One region of the Cohaesibacter sp. CAU 1516 genome, then DNA from elsewhere that is predicted to be linked to it. Evidence: predicted binding sites of a transcription regulator. Region 1 holds the regulator's gene; each other region holds the start of a gene.
What was found. Region 1 encodes PhoB, which activates phosphate uptake and scavenging genes when phosphate is short. Its sites were predicted from a motif close to TGTCATNNANCTGTCAT; they were not measured.

Region 1 (5,658 bases):
CGTATCTATTTGGTTTAGGGAGTGTCGCTAAAGTATTCTTGCGCAAAACGTTAAGAAAAGTTAAGTTTTGCTTCTCTTTGCAGGGTTGTCACCTTTTTGACGTTTGGGTAAGGCGATCAACTTTGCGTGAGACAGACTCCGATGGGGATGGGGAAATGGCAGAATAGAGCGCTTTTTCCGGTTGGCACCGCGCTGGGTGAAAACGCCTCTCCTGAGGAAAATATTCTTGTCTGACCAATATAGACAGATATACTGATACGATATTCTCGAATGTGTATTGCTGCCGGCGTGGGTGGTTCTCAGGATCATCCTTCGGCCCGAATGTTGAATTGAAGCCAGCCGGAAAATCCGGGCCTGACGTATGGAACGTTTGACCAAGGATGGGGTGGTTTCCGATCGAATGAGGGAAAAGAATTGGTTCACCAAGGGAAAGCGCCGAGCAAGCTGATGCTCACTGTTACCGTGCTTCTGTCCAGCACCGCTGTCGGAGCTGCGGCTGGCACGCCTGTCTCGCAACTGCCTGTTTCCAGCAAGGCTGAAAAACATCTGGATCCTACGTTGGACGCGCCTGTGCAGATCATTGTCTCGCGCAAGGATCAGCGTCTGCGGGTCTTCAAGGGCGGTGAGGAAATTGCGACCTCGCGTGTTTCGACCGGCAAGCGCGGCCACACCACCCCGACCGGCATCTATTCCATTCTGGAAAAGCGTCGCCGCCATTTCTCCAACCTCTATAACAGCGCGCCGATGCCTTACATGCAGCGCCTGACATGGTCTGGCATTGCCTTGCATGAATCCAATTCTGTGCCGAGCTATCCGGCGTCCCATGGCTGCATCCGGTTGCCCAACGGCTTTGCCAAAAAGCTTTTCAGCCTCACCGAGCGTGGCGCCCATGTGGTGATTGCCAATCGTGATGCTGCACCGGAACTGATTGCCCATCCGGCGCTGTTCCAGCCAGAGGAAATGACCTCTTTCGACAAACTGTCGTCCGTACAGGCAGTCGAACGGCAGGCCAGCAAGACCTTTGGCAAGGTTGCCCTCCTGTCCGACAAGCCACCGCTTGATCCGTTGGCCCATCAAATGGCCAAGCGCCTCAACCGGTTTGCTGAAATCCGCCAGAGCGACAAGCCCTTGCGTATTTTCATCACCCGTCAGGCCAAAGGCAATCTGGTCCATGAAGTCCAGACCTTGCTGAACAAACTGGGCTTTGATGCGGGCGCGCCCGATGGCCTTGTGGGCAAAATGACACTGAGTGCTGTCAACGCTTTTGTCGCCTCCAAGAAAGACAGCATCGAAAGCCGCCAGTCTTCAATCTCCACCAAGATCGATCAGACCCTGCTGGCGCAATTGTATCAGGCAGCAGGCAAGGGCGCAGTGCCGACTGGCCACCTCTTTGTGCGTCACAATTTCAAGCCCCTGTTCGATGCTCCGATCCAGATCCGCAATCCTGAGCAAGTGCTCGGCGCTCACCTCTTCACCGCGTCGCTTTCGCGTGAAGAAGAGGGTAAGCTTGATTGGCGGGCGCTGGCTCTTGGTGACATGCTGACAGCCAGGCTGCAAGACCGCTATGGGGTGACTGATCCGGGCGCCGATGATGGGATCGTGGCGTCCACAGACATTCTCGATCGTGTCATCATTCCTGATCATGTCCGCGCGCAGGTTAATCACCTGATTGGCAATGGTGCATCGCTCACCATATCCGATCGAGGCTTCAGCCGCGAAACCACGCCACAAGGCACGGATTTCATTGTGTTGACCAAACCCTCCTTGCCGAAATATGCCAAGAAGACGCCGGCCAAGGTCAAGAAACAGCGCGTGGTGAGAAAAATCACCAAGCCCAAGCGCTCGGTCGCAACAGTAAAAAAGCCAAAGAGCCGCGGCATCTTCCGCCTGTTCAAGAAGCGCAATAGTGCGCAGGTCGCCAGCAACTAGAGGCGCGACCATTTGACAATCAAAAAAGCCCGGACCTTGCAAAAGATCCGGGCTTTTTTCTTATGGTAGGGTCGGTGCGGGATCACTCGACAGAGAACTGGTCGTCGAAGCTATAGCCTGAGCCACGCACGGTGCGGATGGGATCTTTCACCCGGCCCCGATTGATGGTTTTGCGCAGGCGCCCCACATGGACATCTACGGTCCGCTCGTCGACATAGACATCATGGCCCCAGACCCCATCGAGCAGCTGTTCGCGGGAATAGACACGGCCCGGATTCTGCATCAGAAATTCCAGCAGACGATATTCGGTCGGGCCCAGATTGACCTCGCGATTGGCGCGTTTGACGCGATGGGTCTCCCGGTTTAGCTCCAAATCTCCGGCCTTAAGGATGGTTGCGACCAGATCCGGGCTGGCCCGGCGCAGGATTGCCCGCACACGGGCCATCAGCTCTGGTACGGAGAAGGGCTTGACCACATAATCATCAGCACCGGTGGAAAGTCCGCGAATGCGCTCGGATTCCTCGCCCCGCGCCGTCAGCATGATGACGGGGAGCTTGAGGGTTTTCGGTTTCGCACGCAAGCGCCTGCACAATTCGATGCCAGACAGTCCCGGCAGCATCCAATCCAGAAGCAACAGGTCTGGAAGGGTTTCCTGCAACCTGCTCTCCGCTTCATCACCGCGGGCAATAACCTCTACCTGATAGCCTTCGGCTTCCAGATTGTAACGCAGAAGAAGGCTAAGGGCTTCTTCATCCTCCACGATCATTACTTTGGGGCTCATAGCCAAATGTTCCACATTCCGAAGATCCGTGCCTGCAGGGGCAAAAAATCGGATCATACCTTCAAGTTGGCACGACATCCAAGACGACGTCATGCCCGTTTTTGATGGACGATGTCAGGAGACCAGACGGCTCCTTGAGCATCACAGGGGACGATCATCCATCGTATGCCCGGTTTTCACATAATAGATCGTTTCAGCGATGTTGGTTGCATGATCTCCGACGCGTTCGAGATGTTTGGCAGCAAACAGCAGGTTGGTGCAAACGGTGATGTTGCGTGGATCTTCCATCATGTAAGTGAGGAACTCACGGAACAACGAATTGTACAGGGCATCCACTTCACGGTCCTTCTGGACCACGGCCAATGCCACATTCTCGTCGTGGGCGGTATAGGCATCCAGCGTCCGGCGCAGCTGGTCAAGGGTGATCTCGGCCATATGCTCGATGCCGTGCATCAACTGCTTTGGATGGCTGCGGCCTTCCAGAGCCAAGGCGTTGCGGGCAATATTCTTGCCCAGATCGGCAACGCGCTCCAGATCGATGGAAATGCGCAGGGCTGCCACAATCTCACGCAAATCCTTCGCCATTGGTTGGCGACGGGCGATGGTGAGAACGGCTTTCTCTTCGATTTCCTGATCCAGCTTGTTGATGAGCGCATCCTTTGCGACCGTTGCATGGGCCGCACTCATGTCCATGCGGACCAGAGAACTAACAGCTTCTTCCACCATGCGCTCTGCATGGCCACCCATTTCGGCAATGCGGCCGGTCAGCTCGCGCAGGTCGTCATCATAGGACGAGACAATATGATCAGACATTCTTGGTATTCCCCTGATAGTCGCTCATTTGGCGGCCAGAATGTGCTGATTCCAGCCTGCCGCGAAGTCAAAAAGCTTAGCCGAAGCGGCCGGTGATATAGTCCTGCGTCCGCTGATCTTTCGGGTTGGTAAAGATCATATCGGTTTGGCCTTCCTCGACGAGATTGCCAAGATGGAAGAAAGCGGTGCGCTGAGACACACGGGCAGCCTGCTGCATGGAGTGGGTCACGATGACGATGGTGTAATTCTCGCGCAATTCGTCAATCAGCTCCTCAACCTTTGCCGTGGCGATCGGGTCAAGGGCCGAGCAGGGCTCATCCATCAGGATGACTTCCGGGCTGACCGCGATGGCGCGCGCAATGCACAGGCGCTGTTGCTGCCCACCGGACAGGCCGGTGCCTGGCTCATCAAGGCGGTCCTTGATTTCTTCAAACAGACCGGCCTTCTGCAAGGAAGAGACAACAACCTCTTCCATCTCGGCCTTGTTGCGGCAAAGACCGTGAATGCGCGGGCCATAGGCCACATTCTCGAAGATGCTCTTGGGGAATGGGTTGGGCTTCTGGAACACCATGCCAACGCGGGCACGCAGCTCGACCACATCCACCTTTGGGTCGTAAATGTCACTGTCGCCAAGCTTGATGGCGCCGCCGACGCGACAAATGTCGATCGTGTCATTCATCCGGTTCAGGCAACGCAGGAAAGTCGACTTGCCACAGCCGGACGGGCCGATCAGTGCGGTGACCTGATTTTCTTCGATCTTCAGATCGACATCGAACAGAGCCTGCTTCTCACCATAATGGACGGTGACTTTCTCGCCGGACATCTTGATCGGCTTCGCACGCGCGGAGGCGTTCTGAATATTCGGGTTGGTATCCTGCATGGTCAATGCTTTCACTATCCTGTTCGGGGCTCGCTTGTTCTGAACTCGATTGACCTGTGGTCATCGGCGAGCGCGGGAATAACGTTGGTTCACGGCGTCGCTGACTACCAGCGACGCTCGAAGCGGCGACGCAGAAGCACCGCAGAAATATTCATCAGGGCGAGGAAGCCCAGAAGGATCATGATGGCAGCCGAGGTGCGCTCGACAAAGGCGCGTTCCGCTGCACCGGCCCACATGTAAATCTGGACCGGAAGGGCGGTCGCCGGATCAAACGGATTGACTGGAAAATCCTTGACGAACGCCACCATGCCGATCATCAGCAACGGTGCGGTTTCCCCAAGGGCCTGAGCCAGACCAATGATGGTGCCGGTTAGAATGCCCGGAGAGGCAAGGGGCAGCACATGGTGGAAAATGGCTTGTGTCTTGGATGCACCAACCCCGAGGGCCGCTTCCCGGATGGACGGTGGAACCGCCTTCAAGGCAGAGCGGGTAGCGATGATGATGGTTGGCAGGGTCATCAGCGTCAAAACGAGACCGCCGACAATCGATGCGGACCGTGGCAGACCGGCAAAGTTGATGAAGACGGCCAGACCCAACAGGCCAAACACGATGGAAGGCACCGCAGCAAGGTTGTTGATGTTGACCTCGATCAGGTCGGTCCAGCGATTTTTGGGTGCAAACTCTTCCAGATAGATCGATGCAGCCACCCCGATTGGCAGAGCCAGAACCAGAACGGTGATCATCATGAAGATTGACCCGACAACCGCAACCCCGATACCGGCCGTCTCGGCACGGGACGAAGCACCGAAGGTGAAGAGGCCGGTATTGAACTTCTTGTCCATGATGCCCCGTTCGCGCAGATCGTCGATCCAGCCAATTTGCTGGTCGCTGATTTGGCGACGGCTTTCAGGAATGTCGCGGGAAATCTGTCCCTTGACGAAGCTGTCGACATCCCCGTCGGCCAAAAGCCACATGGTTTTCCGGCTGCCAATCAGCGAAGGATCGTTGAGAACCATGTCACGGATTTCAATGGCGGCACCGCGGGAAATCAGCTTTTTGGCTTCCCGCATTTCCTTGCGCTTGGTCTTGTCCTTGGGATCAATGCCCAGAGCGCGATAAAAGGCCGGCTCAATAATCTTGTTGTAGCGAATGGCCCGCTGCAATTCACTGCGGGATCGGTTGCCCGACGGGTCGATAACCTGCTCGTCAAGATAAAGATCGAGACGGACCTGGGTCTGTTCAAAGGCGGTATAGC
Region 2 (5,658 bases), on a different contig from region 1:
TACCACCCTGTGCGGCAACCGTGTGTGAACGGGTTGGGAAAACCTTGGTCACACAAGCGGTACGCAGGCCCTGCTCGGCCATGCCGAGGGTCGCACGCAGACCGGCACCACCGGCGCCGACGACGACAACGTCATGATAGTGGTCGTGAACCGTGTAGGCCCGGCCATTGATGCTGTAAGAACTTGCCATCGGTCTATTAACCCCCAAATGACACTTTGAGCACCGCGAACAGACAGGCGGCACCGACAACGGTGGAAAGGAAGAAGCTGGCGATCTTAGCAGAGGTCCGGAAGAGCTGGTTCTGCAGATAGTCTTCGGTGATCGTCAACGACCCTTGATACATGTGATAGCAACCCACGATCACGTAAAGCAGCAGCAGGATGGCAGCCACCGGATGGCCCACCAGCGCTTTGGCGCTTGCATAATCGGAGTTCAGTGCTTTGATGACAAACCAGACGAAGCCGATGCTCAGAAAGATCAGGCAGACGGATGTCAGGCGCATCGCCCAGTGGTGCTCGGTGCCATGATGGCTAGAGCCAAGACCACGGATGGTTTTGATAGGTGTTTTCATGTGTCTCACTCCCCGGCTTTACAATGCGGCATAGCCGATAACCCAGATCAGGCCGGTCAGCACGACGCCGCCAATCAGAGTTGCGCGATACAGGAATTCGATCTGCGGCTTTTCAATCATCGCAGGCACATCCCAGATGAAGTGGCGAATGCCACCCAGCATGTGATGCATCAGCGCCCAGGTAAAGCCGAACAGAACCAGACGTCCAAGGATCGAGCCCCACAGCATCTGTGCGGTTTCGAAAGCCTCGGGGCCCGCTGCAAGAGCGATCAGCCAATAGGCAAGGAAAAAGGTACCAGCATAGAGTGCGACACCGGACATGCGGTGACTGATGGAGATGGCCATCGAAAAGGTGACCTTGTAGGCACCCTGCTGAACGTGGGGAGAAATCGGGCGTTTGCCCTTCAGGTCGACGTCTGTCATATTTTTCGGTCCTCGACAGGTGACGCTTACGTAAGAAGCAACCGTAAGATTGGTTGACTAGCTCAAAGTCATACCGACAAAAGAGCTTTTGGTCAAAGCCAGTGACGATCAAATCATACGACTTTGGCCTAAAAGTTACACAAACGGAAACCGTCTGCGCGCGCGGCTACGCGATCAGTACATGACACCTTCTAAAAGATAGGTTACCCGCTGGTCGTTGATCTGGATCGCATTTTGAACAAGTGGGATAACTTTTTTCTCCTCACTTGGTACAATTGACAATCAAAACGCACCCTTGAGCGACACAAGACACAGCTATGGCGTCATCGTTCCAGCATGGGCCAGTTGTGACGATGCAACAAGGCACAATTCAGCAACCCACCTATCGACTAATAGCATAAGTATATCAGTATTTTACACTAGAAAACCAGAGATCACATGCAGCACCACTAGCGGGGCAGCAGCACCCAGAGATCGAGATCCAAAATCACCGCTTGTGCATAACCGGCCTCGTCCTTGCCGGGATAAGTCACGCAGGAACAGTCCTTCGTGGCAAAGAGTCGCAACCGCAGGGCACCGACATCATCGCGTCCGGGCAGTTCCGCCTTGTCCAGCACCTCCGACCAGGCAAACACCGTGTCCCCGGCAAAAAGCGGCGCCACATGACGGCCACCATTGATTGCAGCCACATGAAACGCATTGCCGAGCCCATTGAAGGACAAGGCCCGCGCCAACGAAATGACATGCCCGCCATAAATCAGCCTGCGACCAAAGCGCCCCTGCCCTTCCGTGAACTGGTTGAAATGCACCTTGGCGGTGTTCTGATAGAGCCGGGTCGCCATCTGATGCTCGGCTTCTTCCACGGTCATGCCATCCACATGATCGATTCGCTCGCCAATCTCATAGTCGCCCCACAGATGCGGCGAGCCGGACAAAGCCAGATCGAAGCCATCGACATCAAGCACAGGCACCGCGTCCCCCAGACTGTCCGCGCCAAGGGCCTTGGGCAGCAGGGGCACATGATCATGCCCGGTCGGCGTTTCAGGCTCTTTCTTGCGCACCATCACCCAGCGCACATAATCCAGCACCACGTCCCCGTGCTGATTGACGCCGGTCGAGCGCACATAAACGACCCCGGTCTTGCCGTTGGAATTTTCCTTCAGGCCAATCACCTCGGACTGGGCCGACAGGCTGTCCCCCGGATAGACCGGCACAAGGAAGCGACAGCCCGCATAGCCCAGATTGGCCACCGCATTGAGCGAAATGTCCGGCACCGTCTTGCCGAATACGATGTGAAAGACCAGCAGATCATCAATCGGCGCGCGCTCATAGCCAATAGCCCGGGCAAAAGCATCCGAACTCTGCACCGCAAAGCGCGACCCATAGAGCGCCGTATAGAGCGACGCGTCGCCGGTGGTCACCGTGCGCGGGGTCGCATGGCGAATGATCTGACCGATGGAAAAATCCTCGAAATAATTGCCCGGATTGGTCTTGCTCATCTTTATCCTCCCTCAGACGCATGGAATAGTGTCAATGCGCTTGAAGAAACTATATTGCAGCGCAGCAATGCTGTCATTCAAACGTTAGGATGACAGGGTAACTCTGTCGGCTCCCGCTCAAACCGACAAACGGATTGATTCGCTCGCCCCATCTGAGGATTCCATGCTTTCCCATATTGCCCGACCGTTTATTGTATCTCTGGCCTTCATCGCCGCCCCGCTTGGTCTCGCTGACGCCGCCACCATCGGCCCGCGTCCCCTCTTCCTTGTCGACCAGATGAAGGACGGCCCGCTGAAGGACAAACTTGCGGCCTGTGTCAGCGAGATCGAGGCTGGCAAGATCCTCACCCCGCGCCTCTTTTCCATTGGCCATCGCGGCGCACCGTTGCAATTCCCCGAGCATACGCTGGAAAGCTACAAGGCCGCCGCCCGCATGGGGGCAGGCATCATCGAATGCGACGTCACCTTCACCAAAGACAAACAGCTGGTCTGCCGCCACGCGCAAGATGACCTCCACACCACCACTAACATTCTGGCCACTGATCTCGCGGCCACCTGCGCCAAGCCCTTCAGCCCGGCATCGGGCGACAAGAAAGCCGCCGCACGATGCCTGACCGCCGACCTGACGCTCGCTGAATTCCGGCAACTCAACGGCAAGATGGATGCAGCCAACCCGCGCGCCACCGATGTTGATAGCTACATGTCCGCAACGGCCGGATGGCGCACCGATCTCTATGCCAATGCGGCGGGCACGCTGATGACACACAAGGAATCAATCGCCCTGCTCAAATCGCTGGGTTCGAAATTCACCCCGGAACTCAAAGCCCCTGCCGTCCCGATGCCCTTTGAGGGCATGAGCCAGACCGACTATGCCCAGAAACTGATCGATGACTATAAGGAAGCAGGGGTTCCACCGTCCGACGTCTGGCCACAAAGCTTCAATCTCGATGACGTGCTTTACTGGATCGAGCATGAACCCGCCTTTGGCAAACAGGCCGTCTGGCTCGATGGCCGCTATGGCAAGGATATGGACATCATGGATGCTTCAACCTTTCAGCCCTCGATGCAGGAGCTGAAAGAAATGGGCGTCCATTATCTCGCCCCACCGCTCTGGATGCTGGTCACCGCCAAGGATGGCAAAATCGTCCCCTCCACCTACGCGCGCGAAGCCAAGGCAGCAGGCCTCAAACTCATCGCATGGTCGCTGGAACGCTCCGGCAATCTGGCAAAAGGCGGCGGCTGGTACTATCGCTCGGTTAATGAGGTCATCACACAGGAAGGCGATGTCTATGCGCTTCTCAACCTGCTGGCCAACGACATCGGCGTCACAGGCACCTTCTCCGACTGGCCCGCCACCACCACCTTCTTCGCCAATTGCATGGATCTGGAATAGGGATTCTCAAATAGAAAAAGGGGCGCTCAAAGCGCCCCTAATTTCACCTCACGGTCATAGTCAAACGGCTCGACCTCTTTGACCACCGCTTGCCCGCATTTCATGATGCCTTCCTTGGCATCATAGGCATAGCTGGGCGAGCCATAGAGCTCCCACCCTTGAGACAGGGCTTCCGTCACCTTGTGGCAAAAGCCTGCATCATCGATGGCTGTGAGAAACCGATAGACTTTTTGTCTTTCACTCATGACTTCTGCTCATCCCGCTTGGCAATGGCATCGGCAATTTCGACGACCCGGCGGGCCATTTCCGCATGCAGACGTTCGACCATTTTGCCATTGATGGTCATCACATTCTTCGACTGATTTTCCGGCGCATCAAACGCGTCGATAATGGTCCGGCAGGAGGCGATTTCCTCCGCGCTTGGCGAGAAGATTCGATTGCAATCCTCGATCTGTTTGGGATGGATAATCGTCTTGCCATCCATACCCATCTGGGCGCCCTGTTCACACTCGGCTACGAAACCTTCCGCATCATTGAACTGATTGAACACCCCGTCAAGGATGGTCAGATCCGACATCCGGGCAGCAGCCAGACATTGCATCAGCCACGGCATCATCGGCGCCCGGCCCGGCACCATAGCGGTGCGGGTTTCTTTCGACAAGTCATTGGTTCCCAACACAAAACAGGAAAGACGGCGTCCATGATATTCCTGCACCGCCCCGGCGATTTCCGCCGCCCGGATCATCGCGCCGGGGGTTTCCATCATCGCCCAGATGCGCACAGCCTGATCGACGCCAGCATCATTGAGCTTGCGGCCAACCACATAGACATCTTCGGCACAATCCACCTTCGGCACCGCAATCGCGTCCGGCTTGGCGCTTGCGGCGGCCAACAGATCCGCCTCCCCCCATGGGGTATTCATGCCATTGATCCGGATCACCACTTCACGATGCCCGAAGCCGCCGACCTTGACGGCCTCGACCACCTGATCGCGCGCCATCTCTTTTTGGTCAAGAGCGACCGAATCTTCCAGATCGAGCAGCAGCACATCGACATTCAGGTTGCGGGCTTTTTCAAGCGCCCTGGCGTTCGAGCCGGGCATGTAAAGGGCGGTACGACGTGGTCTGAAAGACATTGAATTTTCTCCGATCATCACGGCATTATGCAAGCGCGACAACATAAGCACCAAAGATGCAGGTCGCCACCCCCTTCCTTAGGCGAATCGTGCCATCCGGGGAAGGTGGTGTCCAACCAGAGTGGACAATTCAGAACGGAAAACAATGAAACAAGCAGATCTCGTCATCATCGGCGGAGCGATCATGGGTGCTTGCCTTGCCTATTTCCTCAAAAAGGATCTTGGCTTTGAAGGCTCGGTCATCGTGGTTGAAAAAGACCCCACCTATGCCAACTCCTCAACCACCTTGTCGGCGGCCTCGATCCGCCAACAATTCTCGACACCGGAAAATATCCAGCTGTCCCTGTTCGGTCGCCGCTTCATCGGTGAGTTGCAGGACCGCTTTGGCCCAGAGGCCGATATCGGCTTTTGCGAAGACGGCTATCTGATTCTGGCAACCGAAGCAGGCCTTCCCATCCTGCAATCCAATCACGCGATCCAGATGGCCAATGGTGCGGACAATATCCTGCTCGACCCAGCTGCCATGAAAGCCCGCTTCCCCTGGCTCAATACAGACGATCTGGCCGCAGGCTGCTACGGTCAGTCCGGTGAGGGCTGGTTCGATGCCCATATGCTGCTTGATCTGGTCCGCAAAGG
Region 3 (5,658 bases), on a different contig from region 1:
TGCATCTCCACCCGCCTGACGCCAACCTCCGGCATGGTCAATTACCGCATGCGCGATGGGGCGATGCGCGAGGTCTTCCGGCTGGGTGAAGCCGAAAAGCGTTTTCTGATGCGCACCGATTGGGGCTTTGTTCATCAAAATCCCGCCGACGGACTGCGCATGACGGTCTCTGCCGGTGCCAATGTCGGCGAAAGGCTGATGGCCATCGGTCAGCGCCATTATGGCGATATCCGCCAGACCGCGACCGATTGGCTCGAACAGGTGGAAATCTCCGCCGATCGCATCGACGACGAACCTCGCGCCTTTTCCGGCGGTATGCGCCAGCGCCTGCAGATCGCCCGCAATCTGGTCACCGGTCCGCGTCTCATCTTTATGGATGAACCAACCGGCGGTCTCGATGTGTCGGTACAGGCTCGGTTGCTCGATTTGATGCGCGGTCTGGTGGCCGAATTGGGGCTGGCGGCGATTGTCGTCACCCACGATCTGGCAGTCGCCCGTCTGCTGTCCCACCGCATGGTGGTGATGAAAGGTGGCCGGGTCATCGAAACCGGTCTCACCGATCGGGTGCTGGATGATCCGCAAGCGCCTTACACCCAGCTACTCATTTCTTCCATCCTGCAGGTCTAGAAAGGCTCGATTGATGACGTCTCCCAACCATGAGATGAAGGCAACGCCGTTGATCGTCACCAACGTTGCCAAAAGCTTCGTCATGCATTTGCGTGGCTCGATCACCATTCCCGTGGTCTCGCGGGTCAATCTGGTGCTCCATGCGGGCCAATGCGCCGTGCTCGGTGGCCCGTCCGGGGTTGGCAAAAGCTCGATCCTGAAAATGATTTACGGCAATTACGCGGTCAATCAGGGCCAGATCCTGACCTGTCACCGTGACAAGATGGTGGATCTTGCCACCGCCGATCCGCGCACCATCCTGTCGGTCCGCCGCGAAACCATCGGCTATGTCAGCCAGTTTTTGCGCGCCATGCCCCGTGTCTCGGCCATGGATGTCGCAGCCGAGCCGCTGGTTGCCCAAGGCGCGGATGTGGCGGAAGCCCGCGAGCGGGCCTGCGCGATGCTTGCGCGGCTCAATCTGCCTGAAAAGCTCTGGCAACTTCCGCCTGCCACTTTCTCCGGTGGCGAACAGCAAAGGGTCAACATTGCCCGTGGTTTCCTCACCGATCACCCGATCCTGCTGCTTGATGAGCCAACGGCCTCGCTTGATGCCGCCAACCGCGCGATTGTCATTGATCTGATCGAAGAAAAGAAAGCCAAGAATGTCGCACTGCTCGGCATTTTTCACGATGCCGATGTTCGTGACGCCATCGCGGACCAGATCATTGATGTCTCGAGCTTTGCCACCAATGCCCAACTGCAGACAGAGCAAGCCAGAGACAATCTGGTCGGAGCCACAAGCGCATAAGGAACGATCATGCCGGACCACCTGACCAATAAAACCCGCCTTGGTGTCGACCCTTTGATCCATGAGACAGCCAAAGTCAGCGACAGCCTGCTTGGTCGTTACACGGAGGTCGCCGACCGTAGCCGCATCGCCGAGACGACCATGGGCGACTATTCCTATGTGATGCTGGATTGCGACATATGGCATGCAGAGATTGGCAAGTTTGCCAATATCGCCAATGCGGTGCGCATCAATGCCACCAATCACCCCACATGGCGTGCCACCCAGCATCATTTTACCTATCGCGCGTCAGACTATTTTGCGGATGCAGATATGGATCAGGACTTTTTCGCCTGGCGTCGCGATAACAAGGTCCGGATCGACCACGATGTCTGGATCGGTCATGGGGCAACCATCCTGCCCGGTGTGCGCGTTGGTCATGGGGCGGTGATCGGGGCAGGGGCGGTGGTCTCAAAAGACGTGCCTGATTATGCCATCGTCGGTGGCGTACCTGCCCGCCTCATCCGCGAACGCTTCCCTCTAGAGATCGCCAAACGTTTGATTGCATTGGCTTGGTGGGACTGGCCCCACGAGGATTTGCGCGCTGCGCTGGAAGATTTTCGCAATCTTCAAATTGATGCGTTTTTGGCGCGTTACGAGCGCTGATTGCAACGGCATTATTCCTGATCAAACGGCTATTTGTTTTGAAGGTTTATCCGCAGGAAAGCATCGCCTGTCACACAACTGAAACATGCTTTACATGCGCCTTTCACAAAGAATTCGTAGATGTTCGCCAGATCGAAACGAACAATTCAAAGCGCATTGCTTGGCGCTTGCGGGAGAAAACCAGATGCTGGAATTGACCAATGTGACACGCCGCTTCGGCACCAATACAGCCGTTGACTCCGTCACAGTGACCATTCCACAAGGCCAGATGGTTGGGATCATTGGACGCTCTGGGGCGGGCAAGTCGACCCTGTTGCGGATGATCAACCGCCTCATTGACCCGTCCGAAGGCGCGATCTCCTGTGATGACAAAAAGGTCTCGTCGATCAAGGGGCGTGAGTTGCGCGATTGGCAGCGCGATTGCGCCATGATCTTCCAGCAGTTCAATCTGGTGCCACGGCTCGACGTGTTGACCAACGTGCTGTTGGGCCGTCTCAATCATCGCAACACGCTGCTTAATCTGTTTAACATCTTTACAAGGCAAGAGCGGGCCGAAGCCCTGATCGCACTTGAGCGACTGGGCATTGAGCAAACCGCCTTGCAGCGGGCAGGGACCTTGTCCGGTGGTCAGCAGCAGCGTGTCGCCATTGCGCGCGCCTTGATGCAGAGTCCCAAGGTCATCTTGGCAGACGAGCCGATTGCATCCCTTGATCCGCTCAATGCGCAGATCGTGATGGACAGCCTCAAGGATATCAATGAGCGGGACGGCATCACGGTGGTGACCAATCTGCATACCCTTGATACGGCGCGTGCCTACTGTCAGCGGATCATCGGCATGTATCAGGGCCGTGTGGTGTTCGATGGCCCATCCTCTGAGCTGACCAATGATGCGGTGAAGATGATTTACGGCTCTTTGGAAGATGCCGAAATCTCCGAAGCCATCACTTCGACCTCCATCAAGGAATCTTTCGAGCCAGCCGTCGCCCCGGTCGCGTCAATGGCTGCAGCCGAGATCGCTTCGCCAGCGTGAATAGGCCAACAGTGAACGAACCAAAAATCTTCGATTTAACAACAGGGATGACACCGGCTAAGCCGGTTGAAACCAGGAGACACGAACATGTTTAAAAAAGCAATTCTTGCCGCCGTTTCCGTGGCTGCTCTGGCAGCCGGTGCCGCTGCGCCTTCCTTTGCCGCTGAAAAAGAATTCCGCATCGGCATTTTGGGTGGTGAAAACGAAGCGGACCGTCTGCGCAACTTCCAGTGCCTCGTTGATGCCCTGCCTGCTGCCATCGGCGTTGAAAAGGTTTCCCTTTTCCCCGCTGCCGACTATGACGGCGTGATTCAGGGCCTGCTCGGCGGCACCCTTGATTATGCAGAGCTTGGCGCTTCCGGCTATGCCAAAGTGTATTTGAAAGATCCAAAGGCCGTTGAGCCAATCCTGACCACCGTTCAGACCGATGGGTCGACCGGCTACTATTCCGTCATGGTTGCTCGCAAGGATTCCGGCATGTCCAAGCTGGAAGACATGAAGGGCAAAAAACTCGGTTTCGCCGATCCGGATTCCACCTCCGGTTTCCTTGTCCCATCTGTCACCCTGCCTGCTGCTATTGGTGGTCAGATCAAGGAATATTTCGGTGACACCGGCTTTGGCGGTGGTCATGAAAACCTTGTTCTCGAAGTGGTCAAAGGCAACTTCGATGCTGGCACCACCTGGTCTTCCGGCGTTGGCAAATTCGAAGATGGTTACACCTCTGGCAACCTGAAGAAAATGGTCGATAAAGGCATCCTCGACATGGGTGATCTGGTTCAGCTGTGGCAGTCCCCACTGATCCCGAATGGCCCGATCGTTGTGCGCTCGACCCTCAGCGACGACACCAAAGCCAAATTCAAAGCCTTCATGATGGCTCTGCCAGAATCCAACCAGGATTGCTTCTCTGCCATCCAGGGCGGCGATTACAAAGGCTTCACCGAAGTCAATGAAGAGTTCTACCAAGCCATCATTGCTGCTCGTAAGGCAAAAATCGGTTCTTAACTGGATCGCATTCTCAAAGCTTTGAGAATGGATGACTGGAAATGAAATGATGGGTGCGGAGCATGTCCGGACCCATCGCAACTCTCAAATGCACATCAGGTGGATGAAGAGGCTGGCAACAATCAGGCAGATGCCTGATTGCGCTTTTCCTTTTGTGCGATGGCATCAGCGGCTCAGCTGATCGTTCGGCAACCATCTCCAGTTTTGTGCGCTGATCCGGAACCAGCTCGCTGACCATCTAGGCGAGACTGCTCTGGACGCTTTTTCTTTAGTTCGGTGAAGACATGACAAACATGACGCCCACGATCCCCTTGTCGGAAAGCAACAAGACTGTTGAGCGCCATTGGCAGGACCTCAACCGCAAGCGCCGCACCTACACCCTGTTGTCGGTTGGGATATTGCTGGTCGCCTTGCTTTCCTCGCTCTGGTTCGCCAACGAAACCAATGCGGGTAAGTTCTTCGACCGATTGCCTTACTTTTTCGATTTCTTTTTGGATATGGTGCCCCGCGACGGACTAGAGATCTGGCGTGCCTTGTTTGATCTCGACACGCCTTACGCGGACGGATCGTTGAAATACAACTATCCCGAAGGTCGGATCTATCTGACCGAAAGCCTCTATCTGCCGGAATATTTCTACAAGATGCTGGAGACGATCAACATCGCGATCGTCTCAACCCTGATCGGCTTCTTTTTCGGCTTTATTCTTTGCTTCCTTGCTGCATCGAACCTCACCACCCGGAAATGGCTGCGCTTCGTGGTGCGTCGCATCCTTGAAGTTCTGCGCGCCTTCCCGGAGATTGTGATTGCAGGCTTCTTTGTCGCGGTGCTGACCCTTGGTGCAATCCCGGCGATGATCGCTGTGTCGATCCATACCATCGGCTCGCTTGGCAAGATGTTCTTTGAGGTGGTTGAGAATGCTGACATGAAGGCCGACGAGGGCTTGCGGGCGGTAGGCGGCAGCTGGGTCGAGCGGGTCTGGTTCGGCATCGTGCCGCAGATCCTGCCCAACTTCCTGTCCTACGGATTGCTGCGCCTCGAAATCAATGTCCGCGCCTCCACCATCATCGGTGCCGTTGGCGGCGGTGGCATCGGAGAAGCCTTGCGTCTTTCCATTTCCCGTGGCCATGAAGCCAAGACCTTGGCCATCGTCCTGCTCCTGTTTGTCACGATCATCGCCATCGACCAATTTTCCGCATGGCTTCGCAAGAAGATTGTCGGTGATCAGGCCTTCGCCTTTGGCGGCAGCATTTAAGAGGAGACAAGACAATGACCACTTTAACCGCTTCTCAGCTCGACGCCGTTATGACCCGCCATCCGGACGTTTTTAGAGCCAACTGGGTGAAACGTTTTCGCGGCTGGATCATTTCGGTCGGCATCATTGTCTATCTGATCTTTGCTTGGCAGTTTTTCCAGATCGGGCAGGTCCTGAACAATGGCAACTGGGGCATTGCCGGTTCCTATCTTGCCGATTGGGTGTCCTATGAAGTGCGCCCGGATGTCGAGTTTGATGATGGCTTCATCAAGGTCGAGTTTCCACGTTTCTCGCCCTTGGGTAAGGACCCGCAT
Region 4 (5,658 bases), on a different contig from region 1:
TGGGGTACAATGCCGCAATCGACGCACTGAACAACGCCGGAATGGATGCGCAGGACATTGATCTGATCATCTGTGCCACTGCCACTCCGGACAACACATTCCCTGCGACTTCCGTTGCCATCCAGAACCGTCTGGGCATTCATCATGGTGCCGCATTCGACTTGCAGGCCGTATGCTCGGGTTTCGTTTTTGCCTTGTCGACTGCCGATATGTATATCCGCTGCGGTCGCGCGAAGAATGTACTTGTTATCGGAGCCGAAACGTTTTCCCGTATTCTCGACTTTGAGGATCGGACCACCTGTGTGCTGTTCGGCGATGGGGCCGGTGCTCTTGTGCTTCAGGCACAGGAAGGGGAAGGGACGAATGACGATCGCGGCATTCTGACCAGCCATATCCGGTCTGATGGCCGCCACAAGGAAAAGCTGCTGGTCGATGGTGGTCCCTCCACCACACAGACCACCGGTCATTTGCGCATGGAAGGCAAGGAAGTCTTCAAGCATGCGGTGGGCATGATCACCGATGTGATCACCGACGCCTTCGCCGCGACGGGCATGTCGGCGGACGATCTGACCTGGTTCATCCCGCATCAGGCCAACCGCCGGATCATCGATGCCAGCGCCAAGAAGCTGCATATCGCCAAAGACAAGGTGGTCACTACAGTCAACTTGCATGGCAACACCTCGGCAGCGTCCATTCCGCTGGCCATCAACACCGCCGTTCGCGATGGCCGTGTGAAGCAAGGGGATGTGGTGATGCTCGAAGCCATGGGCGGCGGATTCACCTGGGGGTCCGTCCTGCTGCGCTGGTAGTCGACTTCTGGCCTTTGAGATATTTGGTTTGCCCGCAGGGCTTGCACCATGGCAAGCTCGGCGGGTTTTTTGTGCGTCATTATTTCCTGCGACAATACAGAGGCTTGCTATCCATGGTTCAATCAGAACTTCAACGGTCAACGACTCTTGTCGAGATTATGGGACCTGACAGGCATCAACGAAGCTGCCGATAGCCGTTTCATCCAACAATAGCCGAATTAATGACCGTCCATACAGACAATTGCGCACTCTTGCAGTTGACGGAACCCGATTCCGGCAATACCATTTTAGCCTAGGTGAGTCAGAGTTTATGCTTCTAGATGAGGGTTGTAGCATGGGGGGCAAGACAGTTACACGAGCGGATTTGTGTGAGGCGGTCTATCAGAAAGTTGGCCTGTCTCGAACAGAATCTGCCGAACTGGTTGAGATGGTTCTGGAAGAAGTAAGCAATAGCCTCGTAGAAGGGCAACAGGTCAAATTGTCTTCGTTTGGTACTTTCTTCGTGCGTGAGAAGAGTGAACGGATCGGGCGTAACCCGAAAACCGGGCAGGAAGTGCCGATTTCTCCACGTCGGGTCATGGTTTTCAAGCCATCCAACGTACTGAAGAAAAAGATCAACGATTCGCTTGCTCCGGTTAAATCCTGATTTCATGAAGGCTGTTTTCTCATCGTGCGGATGGGCGTGACCCAAATCACGCCTGATTTGTATGATATGTACGCATTGCGCCGGGGTTGGATGGTCTGGCGGCATGATATATTTTGTTGTTTTTTAGCGGCGGCGATAATCGGTTACGCGAGCTAGGTGGGAATCTTGCGCAAAAGCCCAGATGCATTTCGGACGATCAGCGAAGTTGCGCAGGATCTCGACCTGCCGCAGCATGTGCTGCGCTTTTGGGAAACCCGCTTCTCCCAGATCAAGCCGATGAAGCGGGGCGGCGGTCGTCGCTACTATCGTCCCGATGATATTGATCTGCTCAAGGGTATCCGCCATCTGCTTTATGATGAGGGATACACGATCAAAGGCGTGCAGCGCATTCTGAAAGAGCAAGGTGTCCGCCATGTGATCGACACGATCGTCGGCACCGATGAGACATCAGAAACCGCAACTGCCGCACAGACTGATGCAGGGGCGACTTCCGCACATCAGGACTATCTTGAACCCAATCAGTTGGAAGTGGCCCGTCCGCCATTGGTTGCGCCACGCACCTCGGCACCGGAATCGCCTCAGCAACAGATGGCTCACCCGGCAGGTCAGATGCCAGCGCAAGGAGCGGATCATTCTGCCGCCCAACCTGTGCATCCTGCTGCGGGGGGATACAATGCCCCTCAAGCCGCTCCCTCAGCTCCAGTCAATCACGGAACAGCTACAGCACCCGTTCCGCAACCGGCTGCGGCCGTGCATGCGATCCAGCAGGCGGCAGCAAATGCAGTGCTCGGACAAGGTGACGCGGGTCCTGCCCACCCAGCCGCTCCCGCTCCGAACCAACCGGGCCCGCAAGCTGCGCCACCTTCAGGACTTCAAGCAGGGCCCCAGACCGGGCCTCAGACTGGGTCCCAGACCGGGCCTCAGACTGGGTCCCAGACCGGGCCTCTGACAGGGCCATATGCCGCAACTGCTCTGGCTCAACGTCCGGTGGCCGAGCCGCACTATCAGGACCAGCAGCCTCAGTCTTCTGCCCCACAACCGGCCCAACCTGTTGTCACAAGGGAGCCGGACCAAGCTCAGCCCGTCGGTCAGCCATCTGTTTGGCAAGAACCGCAGCAGCTGCTTTCATCCACTACCCTCCCACAGCCAGTCGTCGCAAAGTCAACTCAGCAACAGGTCCCAACCAGCGACATGCAGCCGCCAAAGGCCGCCAATCTGGCGCGGATGCATCCGCATGAGGGCGAGCATCACGGCGTTGCGCTACCCCGCGATCTGGCAATGGGTGAACCCAAATTCGTTTCTGGTGAGGCTGCGTCTATTTCGGTTTCCGAAGCGCAGCGCGTCTTGGGTGAACAAAGCGGCGGTACCAGCCTGTTCAATCGGCTGCGTGGACGCTCGGAAGATGCCGCCAAGTCTGAAAAGCCCAAAGCCGGCATGGCAAGAGACGATATTCGCCGTCTGCAATCCACGCTGTTCGAACTGCTCGAATGCAAGCGAATCCTTGATCAGGCTCGCTCTGAAGACAGATAGGGTCGCCATGAGGGCAGGGAGGTTAGCGCAGGGCTTCCATCAGGTCCTGAGAGGCAGATGCAACCGTCTTGGTTGCCAAGGCACTGGCCTTGAAGGCAACCTCCGCTTCAATCAATTCCACCAATTTGGCAGGATCAAGACTGGGGGATGCGGAGACTGGCGCAATCGGATCGGTCGGCTTGACCTCTGACTGTGCCTTGACTGTCGTTTCCGGCGCATTGTCGGGCACAGGATTGGCGATGCCGATCGCGATATCCTCGAGGCGATCTGCTGCAGCCGTCATTCCGGCGGAGGCTATGGACAATGCTGGTATCATTGCTTCAGTATAGCGCCGAAATCTTAATCGTCTTTTTGCCCGAACCGCAAAAATCTGTGCTTTTTGTAAGAATGTCGTTAACTGTTACGACAGAACAGACTGCCGGACAAAAAAATGGCCCCGCAATCCAACAGGGCCAGTATAGGCATCATCGGTCAGAAACCATGACGCTCTGGTGTGCGTGGTTCGGCCAGCGTGGCAAATGGCCATGCGCTGAGCCTAACGATCTCCGACAAGAGCGACTCAGTGGATGTCACCCCTGCCAATGTGATGCAGCGAACCTAGGCATCGGATATTGCACTCATGTGACATGTCTTGATGTCAGCAAGCAGCTCTGGGCTTTGTTTGTCATTCAGTGCCAAACAAGCTGTGTCTGTGCATCTTTTTTATGGGGCATGGGAAATTTACGTATGCAAACTGTGCGTCTCCCTATGTTAGGCTTTTTCCGGTAACGACAGCGAGGCAGGCAGATGGCGAAGAAAAACTCTTCCGAAGACCAGAAAAAGAGCGGCAAGATCTCCAGCGAACTGTATGAAAGCGAGTTGCTGCGCCTGCAGATTGAACTTGTGAAAATGCAGGAATGGATCAAGCAGACCGGACATCGGGTGGTCGTCATCTTTGAAGGCCGTGATGCTGCAGGCAAGGGCGGAACCATCAAGCGGATCACCGAACCGCTCAATCCACGCATCACGCAAGTCGTTGCCTTGCCCGCTCCGACCGAGCGCGAAAAGACTCAATGGTATTTCCAGCGCTACGTCGCCCATTTGCCTGCTCGGGGTGAGATGATCATTTTGGACCGATCCTGGTACAACCGGGCTGGTGTCGAGCGGGTCATGGGATTCTGCACTGAGGAAGAATATCGCGAGTTTTTGCGCAGTTGTCCGGAATTTGAGCGCATGCTGGTGCGTTCAGGCATCCAGTTGATCAAATACTGGTTCTCCGTTTCAGACGAAGAGCAGGAACGCCGCTTTCAGAACCGCCTGAAAGATCCGACAAAACGTTGGAAGCTGAGCCCAATGGATCTGGAAAGCCGCAAAAGATGGATGGATTACTCCAAGGCGAAGGATGAAATGTTCGCCCATACGGACATCAAGCAAGCGCCTTGGTATGTGGTCGAGTCGGACATCAAGAAACATGCGCGGATCAATTGCATCAGTCACCTTCTCTCGATGGTGCCTTATGAGGATCTGACACCCGAGCCGCTCGAGCTGGAACCGCGACCGGTCCAGAGCGGCTATGTTCGTCCACCAATGGACGAGCAGACCTTCGTGCCGGAGGTCCACAAGGACCTTTGAGAGCTGTCTTCGGAGAACAGTCCCTGCAAACCACAAGGCGCGGCTTTGATCGCGCCTTTTGTGTTTGCATTGGAAATGTCCAGTCCCCTTCAGGCAAACGCGCAAGAGGCGCAGCAAGCAATATGCTGCGAGGGGAAGATGGATAGATTTTAAAGAGAAGAAAATGGTCGGAGCGATAGCGGCGATGGCAACAAGTGGGATCAAAAGCAAACCGTTTTTGACAATGCTTTGTTGTCGGTTCGACCATCAAACGACAGATGGTTAGCACGCAGACAGCAGGCTAACGACAATGATGCCTTCAAGGCGTTACAGCAACAGAGCGCACAGCGCCAGCAAGCCCTAGCCCAACTGAATGATTGGCTTGATCAAGCGCCCAGTGGGTGCGGCATATGGACGACGGGGGCGCATATAACAGGGCGGATCGATTATCAGGGCCGCGACGTGCCGTTGATGCTTCACACCATCAAGCAACACAATTACGGCCGGATCACCCTGACCTTTGTGGACGAGCAAGGCCGATCAATCACGCGTGCTTTCCGTCGCACTCGTGATGGGCGGGGAGCGCTAAATCCGGCCCATGCTTGCAAGCAATTTGGCCTGCTCGCTCAATACCTAATTACCGCTGGCTATCCAAATTGCCTTGGCGCATGGGTGCATGGCGATTTCAATTGGACGGGAAAAACTGCTCTTCTAATAAATATCGCTGAGACTATAGATGCAATTTCTAGTGGCGATTGGGCGAGGCATTAGAATACGAACATTTTTTTAATGGACGAAGTCACAGCGATCATAAATAGTCAAATAACTAGAAATAACCATTTCAGCGAGAAATTCCGGTGGATGATTGGCCAATAAACTACGACCCAAATGACTTTCTGACTCCAATTGAAAAACCTACGTTGGATGCACAATCAATTTACAACATCGGGCTGATAATGGTCTGGTGGAGTTTAGTGGAGGCTGAAATTGATATTATGTTCGTGGCACTATTCAGGTTAGATCCCACTCATGCCCTGAGCATTACAGAGAACATGACCTCCAAAGCAAAAATTAGTTCACTTC

Region 2: the regulator PhoB is predicted to act here: its motif matches at 2,566-2,582, upstream of FDK21_RS07950 (glycerophosphodiester phosphodiesterase family protein).
Region 3: the regulator PhoB is predicted to act here: its motif matches at 2,128-2,144, upstream of phnC (phosphonate ABC transporter ATP-binding protein).
Region 4: the regulator PhoB is predicted to act here: its motif matches at 3,596-3,612, upstream of ppk2 (polyphosphate kinase 2).

Annotation. Positions count from the first base shown of each region.
Region 1 is NZ_VANT01000003.1:69,575-75,232, reverse strand. It holds gene FDK21_RS10040 (L,D-transpeptidase family protein) at 448-1,929, shown strand; gene phoB (phosphate regulon transcriptional regulator PhoB) at 2,012-2,710, opposite strand; gene phoU (phosphate signaling complex protein PhoU) at 2,852-3,523, opposite strand; gene pstB (phosphate ABC transporter ATP-binding protein PstB) at 3,600-4,403, opposite strand; gene pstA (phosphate ABC transporter permease PstA) at 4,508-5,658, opposite strand, start outside.
Region 2 is NZ_VANT01000002.1:225,555-231,212, forward strand. It holds gene sdhA (succinate dehydrogenase flavoprotein subunit) at 1-190, opposite strand, end outside; gene sdhD (succinate dehydrogenase, hydrophobic membrane anchor protein) at 198-572, opposite strand; gene sdhC (succinate dehydrogenase, cytochrome b556 subunit) at 591-995, opposite strand; gene FDK21_RS07945 (MaoC family dehydratase) at 1,445-2,494, opposite strand; gene FDK21_RS07950 (glycerophosphodiester phosphodiesterase family protein) at 2,658-3,887, shown strand; gene FDK21_RS07955 (DUF1737 domain-containing protein) at 3,914-4,132, opposite strand; gene FDK21_RS07960 (CoA ester lyase) at 4,129-5,022, opposite strand; gene FDK21_RS07965 (FAD-binding oxidoreductase) at 5,168-5,658, shown strand, end outside.
Region 3 is NZ_VANT01000005.1:7,159-12,816, reverse strand. It holds gene phnK (phosphonate C-P lyase system protein PhnK) at 1-627, shown strand, start outside; gene phnL (phosphonate C-P lyase system protein PhnL) at 641-1,414, shown strand; gene FDK21_RS13415 (acetyltransferase) at 1,424-2,059, shown strand; gene phnC (phosphonate ABC transporter ATP-binding protein) at 2,244-3,089, shown strand; gene phnD (phosphonate ABC transporter substrate-binding protein) at 3,177-4,091, shown strand; gene phnE (phosphonate ABC transporter, permease protein PhnE) at 4,376-5,344, shown strand; gene phnE (phosphonate ABC transporter, permease protein PhnE) at 5,359-5,658, shown strand, end outside.
Region 4 is NZ_VANT01000008.1:111,420-117,077, forward strand. It holds gene FDK21_RS17840 (beta-ketoacyl-ACP synthase III) at 1-809, shown strand, start outside; gene FDK21_RS17845 (integration host factor subunit alpha) at 1,144-1,455, shown strand; partial or broken gene FDK21_RS17850 (MerR family transcriptional regulator) at 1,621-1,851, shown strand; gene FDK21_RS17855 (hypothetical protein) at 3,008-3,289, opposite strand; gene ppk2 (polyphosphate kinase 2) at 3,772-4,596, shown strand; gene FDK21_RS17865 (hypothetical protein) at 5,433-5,658, shown strand, end outside.